3 regions of the Streptomyces sp. E-08 genome follow, and region 1 is predicted to be linked to each of the others. Evidence: riboswitches for the same ligand, from Rfam matches in the RefSeq annotation. Region 1 holds a riboswitch; each other region holds the start of a gene.
The links. A riboswitch is a leader RNA that binds a small molecule or an ion and turns the genes downstream of it on or off. The one in region 1 is predicted to bind cyclic di-AMP.

Region 1 (4,202 bases):
CCCGTGCGCCTCGGCGACGGTGTCGAGGGCGGAGAGCACGGCCCGGCCGCGCTCGGTGTCCAGGTGTCCGGCGGCGCCGGAGGCGCGGACGCTGTCGACGGTGGCTCCGGGGCGGTACTTGCCGGTGAGGAAGCCGGCCGCGAGCCCGTAGTACGGGACGGCGGAGAGCCCGGCCCGCTCGACGGTCTCCAGGAGCGGGCCCTCGTAGGTGTCGCGGGAGACCAGGTTGTAGTGCGGCTGGAGGGCGACGTACCGGGCGAGGCCCTCGGCCTCGGCGAAGTCGAGGGAGGCGCGGAGCCGCTCCGGGGAGATGTTGGAGGCGGCGACGGCGCGCACCTTGCCGTCCTTCACCAGCTGGTCGAGGGCCGTGACGATCTCCTCGACGGGGACGGACTCGTCGTCGAAGTGCGTGTAGTACAGGTCGATGTGGTCGGTGCCGAGGCGGCGGAGGGACTCCTCCGCGGCCGCCTTGATGGTGGTGGCGGACAGGCCCTTGAAGTGGGGGTGGGCGCCGACCTTGGTGGCGACGACGATGTCGGAGCGGTTGCCCCGGGAGGCGAGCCAGCGGCCGATGACGGTCTCGGACTCGCCGCCCTCGTTGCCCTCGGCCCAGGCGGAGTAGACGTCGGCGGAGTCGACGAAGTTGCCGCCCGCGGCGGCGTAGGCGTCGAGGACGGCGAAGGACTGGGCCTCGTCGGCGGTCCAGCCGAAGACGTTGCCGCCCAGGGCCACGGGAAAGACGTGCAGGTCGGAGCTGCCCAGCGGGCGGAGAGTGGTCATGTGTGGGTCAACCGCTCCCGCCGCCGGGACTATTCCGGGTCCGCTCAGAGGCTGAGGCCCTTGGAGCGGAGCCAGGCCGCCGGGTCGATGCCGTCGCCGCCGGGCGTGTGGACCTCCATGTGGAGGTGGGCGCCGGTGACGTTGCCGGTGGCGCCGACGCGGCCGATGGTCTCGCCGGTGCCGACGGTCTGGCCCGCGCCGACCGTCATGGACGAGAGGTGGCAGTACCAGACCTCGGTGCCGTCCTCCAGCTCCAGGACGATCCGGTAGCCGTAGGAGCCGGACCAGCCCGCCGACTTGACGGTCGCGCCGTGGACGGCCTTGAGCGGGGTGCCCGTGGGGGCGGCGAAGTCGAGGCCGGTGTGGTAGCCGGAGGACCACATCGAGCCGGACTGCATGTAGGTGGCGGTGAGGGTGTACGAGGAGACGGGGAGGGAGTAGCTCGCGGCGAGCTTGGCGAGGCGCTCGGCCTCGGCCTTCGCCTTGGCCTCCGCTTCCGCCTTCGCCTTGGCTTCCGCCTCGGCCTTCGCCTTGGCCTCGGCGGCGGCCTTCTCCGCGGCGGCCTCCTTGGCCTCGGCCTCGGCGGCGGCCTTCTCGGCCGCTGCCTTCTCCACGGCGGCCTTGTCGGCGGCGTCGGCGGAGGCCTGCTGCTGCTCGGCCTGCTGGAGGATGCGGGCGCGCAGGGCCTCGCCCGCCGCGGGGGCGGTGGTGGCGGCCTGCTCGGCCTGCCCGGTGCTCTCGTCGCCCACGGTGGTGTAGGTGGCGGCGGTGAGCGGGTTCGGGTTGGCGCGGGCCGCGCTGACGACCTCGCTGTGCTGCTCGGGGAGGAGGTCGCCGACGCCGGGGATGTCGTGGGCGTCCGGCAGGTCCAGGTCCGGGAGGTCGGGCAGCGATATGGCCACCGGGGGCTTGTCCTGCGCGGTGGCGAGGCCGCCCGCGCCGACGGCCGCGATCACGCCGACGCCGAGGACGGTGGAGGAGCGTGCGAAGTTGGAGCGCTGCTTGACGACCCGGTGCCGGCCGCCGGAGCGGAGGGAGCCCTCGGTGGGGTTCCACTCGGTGTCCGGGGCGGAGGGAGCCGCACCGCCGCCGAAGGCATCGAAGGGGGCTTCGGGTGCGGGGGTGTTGGACGCCACGTGAGGGGCGCTCCTTTCCTTCCTTCTCGCCTACCGGGTTAGCTGACGGGTTCGGAGCAGGAAGGTCTCCTACGGGCTCGACCGCACGGGTGCGTGGTCCGCACGGGTGCGAAGGGGCCCGATTCACCCCAAGTGGTGGTTCCCCGGTTCCTTTTCAGGATTCGGCGCGTGCGCACGGTGCCGCCTCTTGCGACGGCTGGGACGACCGCGCTGCGTTATCGAACGTTAATAGACAGGGGGTCCCGATTCCAAGCCGTCCCCCTTGATCATTCATTGAATTGAGGGGTAATGGTCCGACTTGACCCCCCTTCAGAACACGCCGCCCAAACCCTCGCGATCTGACGTTATGTCAATTGTTATCGCAGCGGCACCCCTCGACTACGCCTGGTGACCGGGGTCCTCCGGCGGCACCACCGGCATCGTCCGGCGCCGCTCCGGCTGCCCCGTCGCCGGGCGGCTCACCGCCAGCAGCGCCATGTCGTCCGTCGATCCGCCGCCCGTGTGGAGCCGTACGTCGTCCACGAGCGCGTCGAGCAGCTCCTCGGGCCCCGGGAAGATCCGTCCGGCGAGCCGCGCCGCCGGATCGTAGAAGACGCCCTGCCCGTTCCGCGCCTCCGAGAGGCCGTCCGTGTAGAAGAGCAGCGTCGCGCCCGGCGGGAACGGCCGCGCCTCCGCCCGGTCCGGCCACGCCGCCAGCTCCCCCATGCCGAGCGGCAGCGCCGCCTCGCCCGGCTCCATTACGTCCAGCCGCCCGTCCGCGTACAGCATCAGCGGCGGCGGGTGGCCGCGGTTGACGACCCGTACGAAACCGTCGAAGGTCCCGCTCCCGTCGGCCCGCTGGATCTCGGCCAGGACGGCGGTGGTGAACCCCTCGAAGGCGTCGAGCCCGTCCCTGCGGGTGCCCTCCCTGGCCAGCGCCCGTTCGAGGCGCTGCGCCACGCCCTCCAGGGTCCGCTCCTGCTCGGCCGCCTCCCGGAAGGCGCCGATGACGACGGTGACGGCCTCGACCGCGTCCATCCCCTTGCCCCGGACGTCCCCCACCACGAGCCGCACCCCGTGCGGGGTGTCCTGGACGGCGAACAGGTCACCGCCGATGAACGCGTCGGCCTGCGCCGCCTCGTACCGCGCCGCGCACTGCAGCCCGCCGATCCGCTCGGCGGGCGTCGGCAGCACCGCCTTCTGCGCGGTCTCCGCGATGACCCGCGCCGAGGCGAGCCGCTCGCCGCTGCGGCGCACGACCCGGTTGATGAGGACGGCGAGCGCGGAGACGGTGAGGACGGTCAGGGTCTCGGTGAGGGCGGCGACCTCGTCGACGGTGCCGTTGTAGGCGTGCAGCCCGACGGAGGCGAGGACCGCGGCGACCCCGGTGAGCAGGGTCGTCAGCGTGGAGAAGAAGGGCGCGGCGATCAGCGGGGCGGCGGAGAAGAGCGGCGACGCCGTGTACTCGGGGGGCGTCGCCACGTCGTAGGCGACACCGCCCACGATGATCAGCGGGGGCAGCGCGCGGATGAACCGACGGGCGCCGCCGTACTCGGCGCGGCCCTCGCCGCCCCGCCGCCCGCCGCCCGCCGCTCCTAGGGGGTGCCCCACCTGTGCTCTCCTGCCCGGTCCGACCGGCCGCGGTCCGCACCGCGCCCTCCCAGGGTGGCCGCCGCCGCGAGGGGCGGCGACTCCCACGGGGCCGAGTGGCGTACGGGTCAGCCGGCCGCCAGCCGGCCGCCCCGGGCGAGCAGCGCCATCGCCGCCGCGCAGGTCAGGCCCACCGCGCACAGCACGAGCCACGGCGTCGCCGACCAGCCGGTGACGTCGAGGAGCGCGCCCGTCCCCAGGTTCCCGAGGGTGATCCCGACCCCGCAGACCGTGTTGTAGAGCCCGTAGTGGGTGGCGACCCAGCGCCCCCGGGACAGCGCGACGACGGTGTCCATCTCGTACGGGTAGAGCACGGCGTTCGCGACGGACAGCACGGCCGCGCACAGCAGCAGTCCGGCCAGGCCGCGCCCCAGGACCGCCGGAACCAGGAACGCCCCGCCCATCAGGGCCAGCCCGAGGACGAGACACCGCTCCCGGCTGAGGCGGCGCCGGCACCAGGCCGTGATCCGCAGCTGCCCGGCGAGCGCGACGAGCGCCGAGACGACGAACAGCGCGGTCGTCGCCGCCGTGCCGCCCGCCGCGAGCGGCAGCGCCAGATAGACCTGGAAGGACAGCACGTACGAGCCGGTCATGGCCAGCGAGAAGAGCCAGAAGGTCCGGTGCGCGAGGACCGTGCGGAACTGCCCCCGCCGCTCC
Region 2 (4,202 bases), 1.0 Mb from region 1:
GATGTCCTTGCCCGGGACGTAGCCGGCCTGCTTGATGGCCTCCAGGATGAGGTCGAGCGCCTCACGGTTGGAGTCCAGGTTCGGGGCGAAGCCGCCCTCGTCGCCGAGGCCGGTGGAGAGGCCCTTGGTCTTCAGGACGGACTTGAGGGTGTGGTAGACCTCGGTGCCCCAGCGGAGGGCCTCGGAGAAGGACTCCGCGCCGATCGGGGCGATCATGAACTCCTGGATGTCGACGTTGGAGTCGGCGTGCGACCCACCGTTGAGGATGTTCATCATCGGAACGGGCAGCAGGTGCGCGTTCGGGCCGCCCAGGTAGCGGAAGAGCGGGAGGTCGCTGGCCTCGGAGGCGGCGTGCGCGACGGCGAGCGAGACGCCGAGGATGGCGTTGGCGCCGAGCGAGCCCTTGTTCTCCGTGGCGTCCAGGTCGAACATGGCCTGGTCGATCAGGCGCTGCTCGGTGGCGTCGTAGCCGACGAGCTCCGGGCCGATCTGCTCGATGACGGCGAGGACGGCCTTCTCGACACCCTTGCCCTGGTAGCGGTTGGGGTCACCGTCGCGAAGCTCGATGGCCTCGAACGCACCGGTGGAGGCGCCGGACGGAACAGCAGCACGGCCGGTGCTGCCGTCGTCGAGGCCGACCTCGACCTCGACCGTGGGGTTGCCTCGGGAGTCCAGGATTTCCCGGGCTACGACGACGTCGATGGACGGCACGAGCATCTCCTTCTGGGATGTGACGCTGGATGTGACGCAAGGTCGGTGCAGGGTCGCTTGGCCTTGCGACAAGAGCCTAACCGGCTCGGGGGCTCCCGCCCGCCGTGCGCCCGCCCCCTGGGACGAAAAAGGACCCAAGGGCACGCATCTCGGGACGAAGGGCCCCGGACCTACTGTGCGGTAACCCTCGGAACCCTCAGGCCCCCCGTAATGACTCGGAACCGTCAGCTTTCCCCGTATAAGGGGAAACCCCGGTCCGGCGCGCACGGGGGAAGGGCACGCCGGACCGGGGTGGTCACCGCGGGAGGGTCGTCGGGGCCGCGTGAGCCGCCGGACTCACGCGGGCCGCCGGGCTCACTTCAGGTGGAGCTGCTGACCCGGGTAGATGAGGTCGGCGTTCTCGACGACGCCCTTGTTCAGCTCGAAGAGCTTGGCCCAGCCGCCCTTGACGCCGTGCGCCTGGGCGATCTTGGAGAGGGTGTCGCCGGCCACGACCTTGTACTCGCCGTCACCCTTCTTGACCGTCTTGCCGGTGGGCGTGGTGACGGTCTTCTTGGCGGCGGCCTTCGGGGCCTGGCGCTGCTCGCTGCGGGTGGTCGGCTGCTCGGCGCGACGCTCCTGCTGCTTCGGGGCGGCCTGCTGCTTCGGAGCGGCCTGCTGCTGGGTCTGCTGCGGGGCGCTCTCGGCGGCACCGCCGTCGTAGGAAGCGCCCGAGAGGCCGACGCCGCAGCTCGGCCAGGCACCCTTGCCCTGGCCCGCGAGGACCTTCTCGGCGATGGCGATCTGCTGGGTCTTCGACGCCAGGTCGGCGCGCGCGGCGTAGGCGGTGCCACCGAACGCGGCCCAGGTGGAGTTGGTGAACTGCAGGCCGCCGTAGAAGCCGTTGCCGGTGTTGATGGCCCAGTTGCCACCGGACTCGCACTGGGCGACGGTGTCCCACTCGGCGGCCGTGGCGGCGGAGGCGGTGCCCGCGGTCAGCAGCGGGGCGGCGACGGCGACACCGGTGACGCCGACGAGCGTGGCGACCTGGGTGGCCTTGGAGGGACGACGGTGTTTGCCCTTGGCGGAAAACAGCATGGGAATTCTCCTCACCGACGCCTGTGAGGTGAGCTGTCGGGTTCGGGCCGGAAAGTTGCCCGGCCGCGTGTCCTTGCACGCGGCTTCACCCCAAGCCGATCGTCGGCCGTCTGTCTCAACGGCCGGGACCGGCACTTACCTTGGGTCCCCCACTCCTGCCTTCGGCGCTTGCGCGACGACTGTTCCCATCGGCCGACGGCAGGATTCGGCGTTTCGGTCGACGGGGCCCGCGGTGGCGAGCGGTGACGACCGTAGACACAGACCCACCGGAAGTTCAAAGAGGCCCATTGCGGAAAAATCGGCCCCGCTTGCCCTCCGGTGGGCGGCGTTTGTGCAGGTGAGAGGTGACGGGAGCAAAGTTTGCGGACGTGACACGCCAGTTGGGGCGAAGAGACCCATGTCTCACTTGCCCAGAACCGGACATAAGCCCGCGAACTAGCCTTCCGTCGCCGTCGAACCCACCGTCAGGTCAAGGCTCTGACCAGGCAGGATGAGGTCCGGATCGATACCCACCGTCTGCCGGTTGGCGTCGTAGAGGGCGGTCCAGCCTCCGGGGAGTTCGTTCTCCTGCACAATGCCGGACAGGCTGTCACCCGGCCGCACGGTGTACTCGCCCGAAGTGTCCTGACTGTCCGTTGCGTCCGAATTCTTCGTGTCGTCAGTCACCGGCGTGTCGTCGACCTTCCCCGCGGACTTCCCCGCGGACGCGTCCACGCCCGACGCGTGCCGACCCGATTCGGCCGAACTGTCCGGCTTGCCGGACTCCTCCGGGGCGGCCTCGCCCCGGTGCTTGCCCGTGCCGGGCGTGGCCGACGGCGCGTCACCCTCCGGCGACCCGGACGAATCCGGCGTACCGGGCGTAACGGATGCGTCGGGTGTGACCGGCGCCGCCGGGGTGGCGGGCGTGGCCGGGGAGGCGGAGGTCGCCGGAGTGGCCGGGGAGGCCGGCGTCACGGGGGCGGACGTGGCGGACCGGTCCGCCGTCCCCGTGGCGCCCGCGGGGGCGGCCGGGGTGCCCGCGGTGCGGTTGGACTCGGGGAGGGGCCCGCTGGGGGTCGTCGGGACGGCGGTCGGGCCGGGGTTCACCCCGGTGGCCTTCCCGTCGTTCTTCAGGCCGGCGATCGGCGCGCAGGTGGCCCACTCGTCGCTGCCCTTGGCAAGCGCCTTCTCGGCCACCGCGATCTGCTGGGCGCGGCTGGCGAGGTCGGGGCTGGGCGCGTACGCCAGGCCGCCGTTCCGCTCCCAGCTGGCCTGGGTGAACTGGAGGCCGCCGTACATCCCGTTGCCGAAGTTGGCGCTCCACTGGCCGCCGGACTCGCACTCGGCGACCCGGTCCCACGTGGCGGCGTCGGCCGCGGAGGCGGATCCCGTGGCGAGCAACGGCAGCGCCATGGCGGATCCGGTCACGCCGGCGGCGACGACGATGGCGGGAGCCTGACGGGGGCGACGGTGTCGTCCGTTCCCGGAACGCATAGGAGGGCCTTTCGCGTGACGGCTGAGACTGCCGGGAAACGTAGCGGCATTCGAACGTCCGTCACAAGTCGATCGCCCCGCGATCACGTGAAGATCACATTTCTGATGAACCGTCAGTGGTCAAGAGGGGTACGGAAGGGGAGAACTCCACCGGAAGCGTGCGCAAGCCCCGCATGATGAGCCCTCCGCGCCACCGCAGTTCGGCCGGATCGGCGGCAAGTCGCAGATCCGGCAGACGAGTCAGCAGGGTCGCGAGCGCCGCCTGTCCCTCCAGGCGGGCGAGCGGGGCGCCCAGGCAGTAGTGGATGCCGTGCCCGTACCCGAGGTGCTGGTTGTCGCGCCGCGCGAGGTCGAGGACGTCCGGCCCGTCGAACCGCTCCGGGTCCCGGTCGGCGGCGGCGAGCACCACGAGCACCGGGTCGCCCGCCGGGATCTCCTGCCCGCCGATGGTCAGCGCCCGCGTCGCGTACCGCCAGGTCGCCATCTCCACGGGCCCGTCGAACCGCAGCAGCTCCTCGACGCCGGTCTCCAGGAGCCCGGTCTCCCCTGCCGCGAGGGAGGCCTGGAGCAGCGCGCGCTGCTCGGGGTGCCGAAGAAGTGCGTAAAGTCCGTTCCCCACCAGATTCACGGTCGTCTCGAAGCCGGCGAAGAGCAGGATGAAGGCCATGGCGGCGGCCTCGTTCTCGGTGAGGTGCTCGCCGTGGTCGGAGGCCTTGATGAGCCCCGAGATCAGGTCGTCTCCCGGCTCCTCGCGCTTGCGGTGGATCAGTTCGGCGAGATAGCCGCGCATCTTCTTCACCGACCGCGCGACCCCGCCGCGCGGCCCGCCGCCGTGCCGGATCATCATCCCGGCCCAGTCCCGGAAGTCGTCCTGGTCCTCCGGCGGCACCCCGAGGAGGTCGCAGATCGCGTAGATCGGCAGCGGGAAGGCGAACTCGTGG
Region 3 (4,202 bases), 3.7 Mb from region 1:
CAGGACCGCGCGTGTCCCGGTCGTCCAGGACACGGACGTCAGGATCCCGGTCGGGGGCGTCGCCCTCGGCGGGCGGCTCGCGGTGCCCGAGGACGCGGGCGGCATCGTCCTGTTCGCCCACGGCAGCGGCAGCAGCCGGCACAGCCCCCGGAACCGGGCGGTCGCCACCGCGCTCAACCGGGCGGGTCTCGGGACGCTGCTCTTCGACCTGCTGACCGAGGCGGAGGCGACCGACCGGGCGCACGTGTTCGACACGCCGCTCCTCGCCGGGCGGCTCGCCGGGGCCACGGAGTGGCTGGCCGCGCGGCCCGAGAGCACCGGGCTCCCGATCGGGTACTTCGGCGCGAGCACGGGCGCCGCCGCCGCGCTGTGGGCGGCGGGCGATCCCGCGTCCCCGGTGAGCGCCGTCGTCTCGCGCGGCGGCCGGCCGGACCTGGCGGCCGAGCACCTGGCCCGGGTGCGCGCCCCGACGCTCCTGGTGGTGGGCGGTGCCGACGCGCTGGTCCTGGACCTCAACCGGCGGGCCCTGGAGCTGCTGCGCTGTGAGAACCGGCTCGCCGTGGTGGGGGGCGCCGGGCACCTCTTCGAGGAGCCGGGCGCCCTGGAGGAGGTGGCGGACCTCGCCACCTCCTGGTTCGCCGGGCACTTCCGGCGGCAGGGGATCAGTACGCCGAGTTGACGTTGTCGATGGAGCCGTAGCGGTCGGCCGCGTAGTTGCAGGCGGCGGTGATGTTGGCGACCGGGTCGAACAGGTCCATGGACGTGCCGGGCACGTGGTAGGCCAGGAAGGTCGGCTCGATGACCTGGAGGAGGCCCTTCGAGGGGGTGCCGGCGACCGCGTTGGAGTCCCAGAGGTTGATGGCCTGGGGGTTGCCGGAGGACTCGCGCATGACGTTGCGGTAGATCCCGTCGTAGGAACCGGGGATGTTTCGCTGGCCCATGATGGCCAGCGACTCACGGATCCAGCCGTCGAGGTTGTCGGCGTAGTTGGTGGCCGCGATCGGGGCTGCCTTGACGGCGGCGGAGGGGGCGGCGACGGCCGGAGCGGCCGCGGCGGCCGAGGAGCCCGTCCCGGTGGCGACGGCAGGGGCGGCAGCGCGGCGCTCGGAGCGGCTCGCCCGCTCGTTCGTGGCGGACTTCTTCGCCTTGGCCTCGGCGGGGACGGCCTTCACGGAATCCCGACGAATCGTCAGTTCAAGACCGGGGTGAATGAGTGACGGGTTGTCACCCACGACGCTCTTGTTGGCGTGGTAAAGGCTCTTCCAGCCGCCCTGAATTCCCTTCTTGTGGGCGATCAGAGAAAGCGAGTCACCACTCACGACGGTGTACGTACGCGCGGCGGCCGGGGCCGTGGGGGCCTTGACGGCGATCGTCGCGGCGGGAGCGGCGGGAGACTGGACGGCGATCTGCGGGGCGCCGGACAGCGGCGCGGCACCGGCGACGGCCGGGGCGATGAGGGGCAGGGTCAGGGCGACGCCACCGGTGCCGACCAGGGCGAGGCCGCGGGAGACGTGGCCGAGACGGGGGCGGCGGTGCTTACCGTGAGCAGGCATGACGGTTTCCTCTCCGGCGCCTGCGGGGTGAGCTGTCGGGTTCGGACGGGAGATGTCCGGCCGCGCGCACGCGGCTGCACCCCGAGCCGTTCCGGATTCCGGACCGGCGTATTCGTGGGTCCCCCGCTCCTGCCGTCGGGTGAAAAGGGAGTTTTACCGAGCGGCGGCAGGATTGGGCGTTCCGCTCGAATGGAGGTGACCGTAGGCCAGTAATGCGATCGATAACAAGGGGAGCGGATGTCGGGTATCGGGAAATGGATCACCGAATTCGCGGAATTCAAGATCGATGCCGCCGCGGGACCGTTGAACTTCCTTGCCCGGTACGGGGTGGGCGGAGATGCCGGGAAGGGGCGGGGCTCGATGAGTGAGTCGCGTCACCCGGGGCACAATGTCCGAATATGGGTTTTAATTCCGTGCTGGGTAAATAGGGCGGAAATCTCCGCGACGGGGCGTTCGGGCGGGCGACTCTCCCGGTGGGTTCAAAAGTCGCAAAACAGACATTCTTCTTGAAGGATGGAGGGAGCCGACCCAGGAGCCGCAACATGCCACCTTCCGCCTCCCTCCTCAGCCCCGACAGCCTCGACCGCGAGGCGGCCGCCCTCTTCGAGAGCGCCACCTGGCAGCGGATCGTCACGGACTGGACCGCCCCCGAGGAACCGCCCCCGGCGGAGGAGGGCTGGCGGGAGCTGCTCAGCGTGCCGGTGGACCGGCTCGTGGCCGACGCCCTGGCCGCCCTGCCGCCGGAGCTCCCCGGCGAGCGCCGGCTCCCGGGACGGCTCGGGGCCGTGCTCCCGGACCGGCTGCACTCCTGGCGCCGCATCGGCCAGGCCCGGCTGCGGCCCTCCGTGCACCTCGGGTACGCGCGCCTGGTGCTGACGGAGTGGGGTTGGCAGAACGCCCCCTACAGACTGCGTGACGTCCGCGGAGCGCGCTGCGTCTGCGGCGCCCTCCTCGCCGCCCACCGCCTCGGCTACGGCGGCGCGGACACCATGAACGAGGCGGCCGCCTGGATCATGACCGAGCTCCGGTCGCGCGGGTGGCACGGCCTGATCGGGCCGTGGAACCGGGCTCCCGGCCGTACGGCCGCCGACGCGGTGGCGCTCCTCGACGCCACGGTCCGCCGCGCCGCGCACGCGGGCCGCTGACCCCGTGCCCGCCTGCCGGGCGGCGACCGGAGGCCGCCGCCCGGCAGGCGGGGGAGGAGGGGGTCAGCCGCTGACGCTCGGGGCGCCGGTCTCGATGTGGCCGGTGTACCGGCGCGACCAGGTCCCGTCGATGTCGGCGAGGACCGTGAAGTCGTACCAGCCGCCGTTGTACGCCACCGCGTTGAAGAAGTCCTCGCGGCTGGAGTTCGCAGGCACCGTGTACGTCCACGGACCGTCCGAGCGGTAGGCGTTCGAGCGGATCGTGAAGGTGACCGGGCCGGCCGAGCTGTTGGTCATCCTGAACCACAGCGCGGTCTTGCCCGTCCCCGACTCGGGTGCGAACCGTGCGGCCACCTCGACGGCCTTGCCCGCCTTGGAGGCGTCCCCGATGAACCGGCGCAGGAAGCGGTTGGGGCCCATCATCGAGATGTCGTACTTCCCCGAACCCGACCCCAGGCCGATGTTGAAGAAGTCCGTGGCCGTGTCGCCGGGGTCGACGGTGTACTGCCAGGCGGCGGTGTCCCGGTACTGGTGCGGATGGATCGAGAAGTGCGCCGACCGCTTGGCCTCCGCGCCCTGGTTGGTCATCGAGAACCAGGCCAGGATCTTGCCCGCGGCGCCGAACTCGAAGCGGTCGAGGTTGCCGTTCGCCTGGTACGGCAGGGCGCGTGCCGGACGGGTGCCGGGCTCCTGCGCGGGCAGTGCGTTGTTCTGCGGGGCCGGGTTCGGCAGCGGGCCGCAGGTGGCCTGCCCGATGACCTTCGCCGTGGAGGGGAGGTCCGCGGGCACTCCGTACACCGGGTGGGCGAAGTCGAAGACGCCGGTCAGATCGCCCGTGACCTTCCGGCGCCAGGCGCTGATGTTCGGACAGGTGGCCGGGGTGCCGAGCGCCGCCGTCCAGGTCTCCATGAAGCGCAGCACCGACGTGTGGTCGAAGACCTCGGAGCTCACCCAGCCACCGCGCGTCCACGGGGACATGACAAGCATCGGGACGCGGAAGCCCAGGCCGATCGGGACGCCGTCCAGGTACTCGCCCGCGGTGCCCGGAGGGGCGACCGGCGGCGGCACGTGGTCGAAGAAGCCGTCGTTCTCGTCGTAGTTGAGGAAGAGCACCGTGGAGTCGAACACCTCGGGGTTCGCGGCCAGCGCGCGGTAGACGAGGTCGACGAAGTGGGCGCCGTCCCCCGGCGGGGCGTACGGGTGCTCCGAGAAGGCCTCGTTCGCGACGACCCACGACACCTGCGGCAGGGTGCCCGCGACGACGTCGGCGCGGATCGCCGCGGCGATGTCGTCCGGCGTCGAGCCGGTCACCTTCGGGACCGAGCCCATGCCCCGGTCGTACAGCGGGTCCCCGGGCCGCGCGTCGGTGAACTTCTTGAAGTACGCGAGGCCGTTGTCGCCGTAGTTGTCCTGGGCGTTCTGGTAGACCTTCCAGCTCACCCCGGCGCGCTGGAGCGCCTCGGCGTACGTCTCCCAGGTGAGGCCCGACTCGTCGCCGCCGTCC

Region 2: another riboswitch for cyclic di-AMP. It lies ahead of ACN9MM_RS15910 (transglycosylase family protein); the one in region 1 lies ahead of ACN9MM_RS20815 (M23 family metallopeptidase).
Region 3: another riboswitch for cyclic di-AMP. It lies ahead of ACN9MM_RS37475 (transglycosylase SLT domain-containing protein); the one in region 1 lies ahead of ACN9MM_RS20815 (M23 family metallopeptidase).

What each region holds. Positions count from the first base shown of each region.
Region 1 covers NZ_CP183971.1:4,520,463-4,524,664, reverse strand. Annotated here, with positions in the region: gene ACN9MM_RS20820 (aldo/keto reductase) at 1-780, opposite strand, end outside; gene ACN9MM_RS20815 (M23 family metallopeptidase) at 825-1,916, opposite strand; cyclic di-AMP (ydaO/yuaA leader) riboswitch at 1,929-2,093, opposite strand; gene ACN9MM_RS20810 (PP2C family protein-serine/threonine phosphatase) at 2,295-3,506, opposite strand; gene ACN9MM_RS20805 (MFS transporter) at 3,614-4,202, opposite strand, start outside.
Region 2 covers NZ_CP183971.1:3,506,435-3,510,636, forward strand. Annotated here, with positions in the region: gene eno (phosphopyruvate hydratase) at 1-711, opposite strand, end outside; gene ACN9MM_RS15910 (transglycosylase family protein) at 1,066-1,788, opposite strand; cyclic di-AMP (ydaO/yuaA leader) riboswitch at 1,792-1,965, opposite strand; gene ACN9MM_RS15915 (transglycosylase family protein) at 2,224-3,261, opposite strand; gene ACN9MM_RS15920 (cytochrome P450 family protein) at 3,356-4,202, opposite strand, start outside.
Region 3 covers NZ_CP183971.1:8,198,655-8,202,856, forward strand. Annotated here, with positions in the region: gene ACN9MM_RS37470 (phosphoribosyltransferase family protein) at 1-679, shown strand, start outside; gene ACN9MM_RS37475 (transglycosylase SLT domain-containing protein) at 663-1,553, opposite strand; cyclic di-AMP (ydaO/yuaA leader) riboswitch at 1,556-1,714, opposite strand; gene ACN9MM_RS37480 (DUF6197 family protein) at 2,096-2,698, shown strand; gene ACN9MM_RS37485 (phosphocholine-specific phospholipase C) at 2,762-4,202, opposite strand, start outside.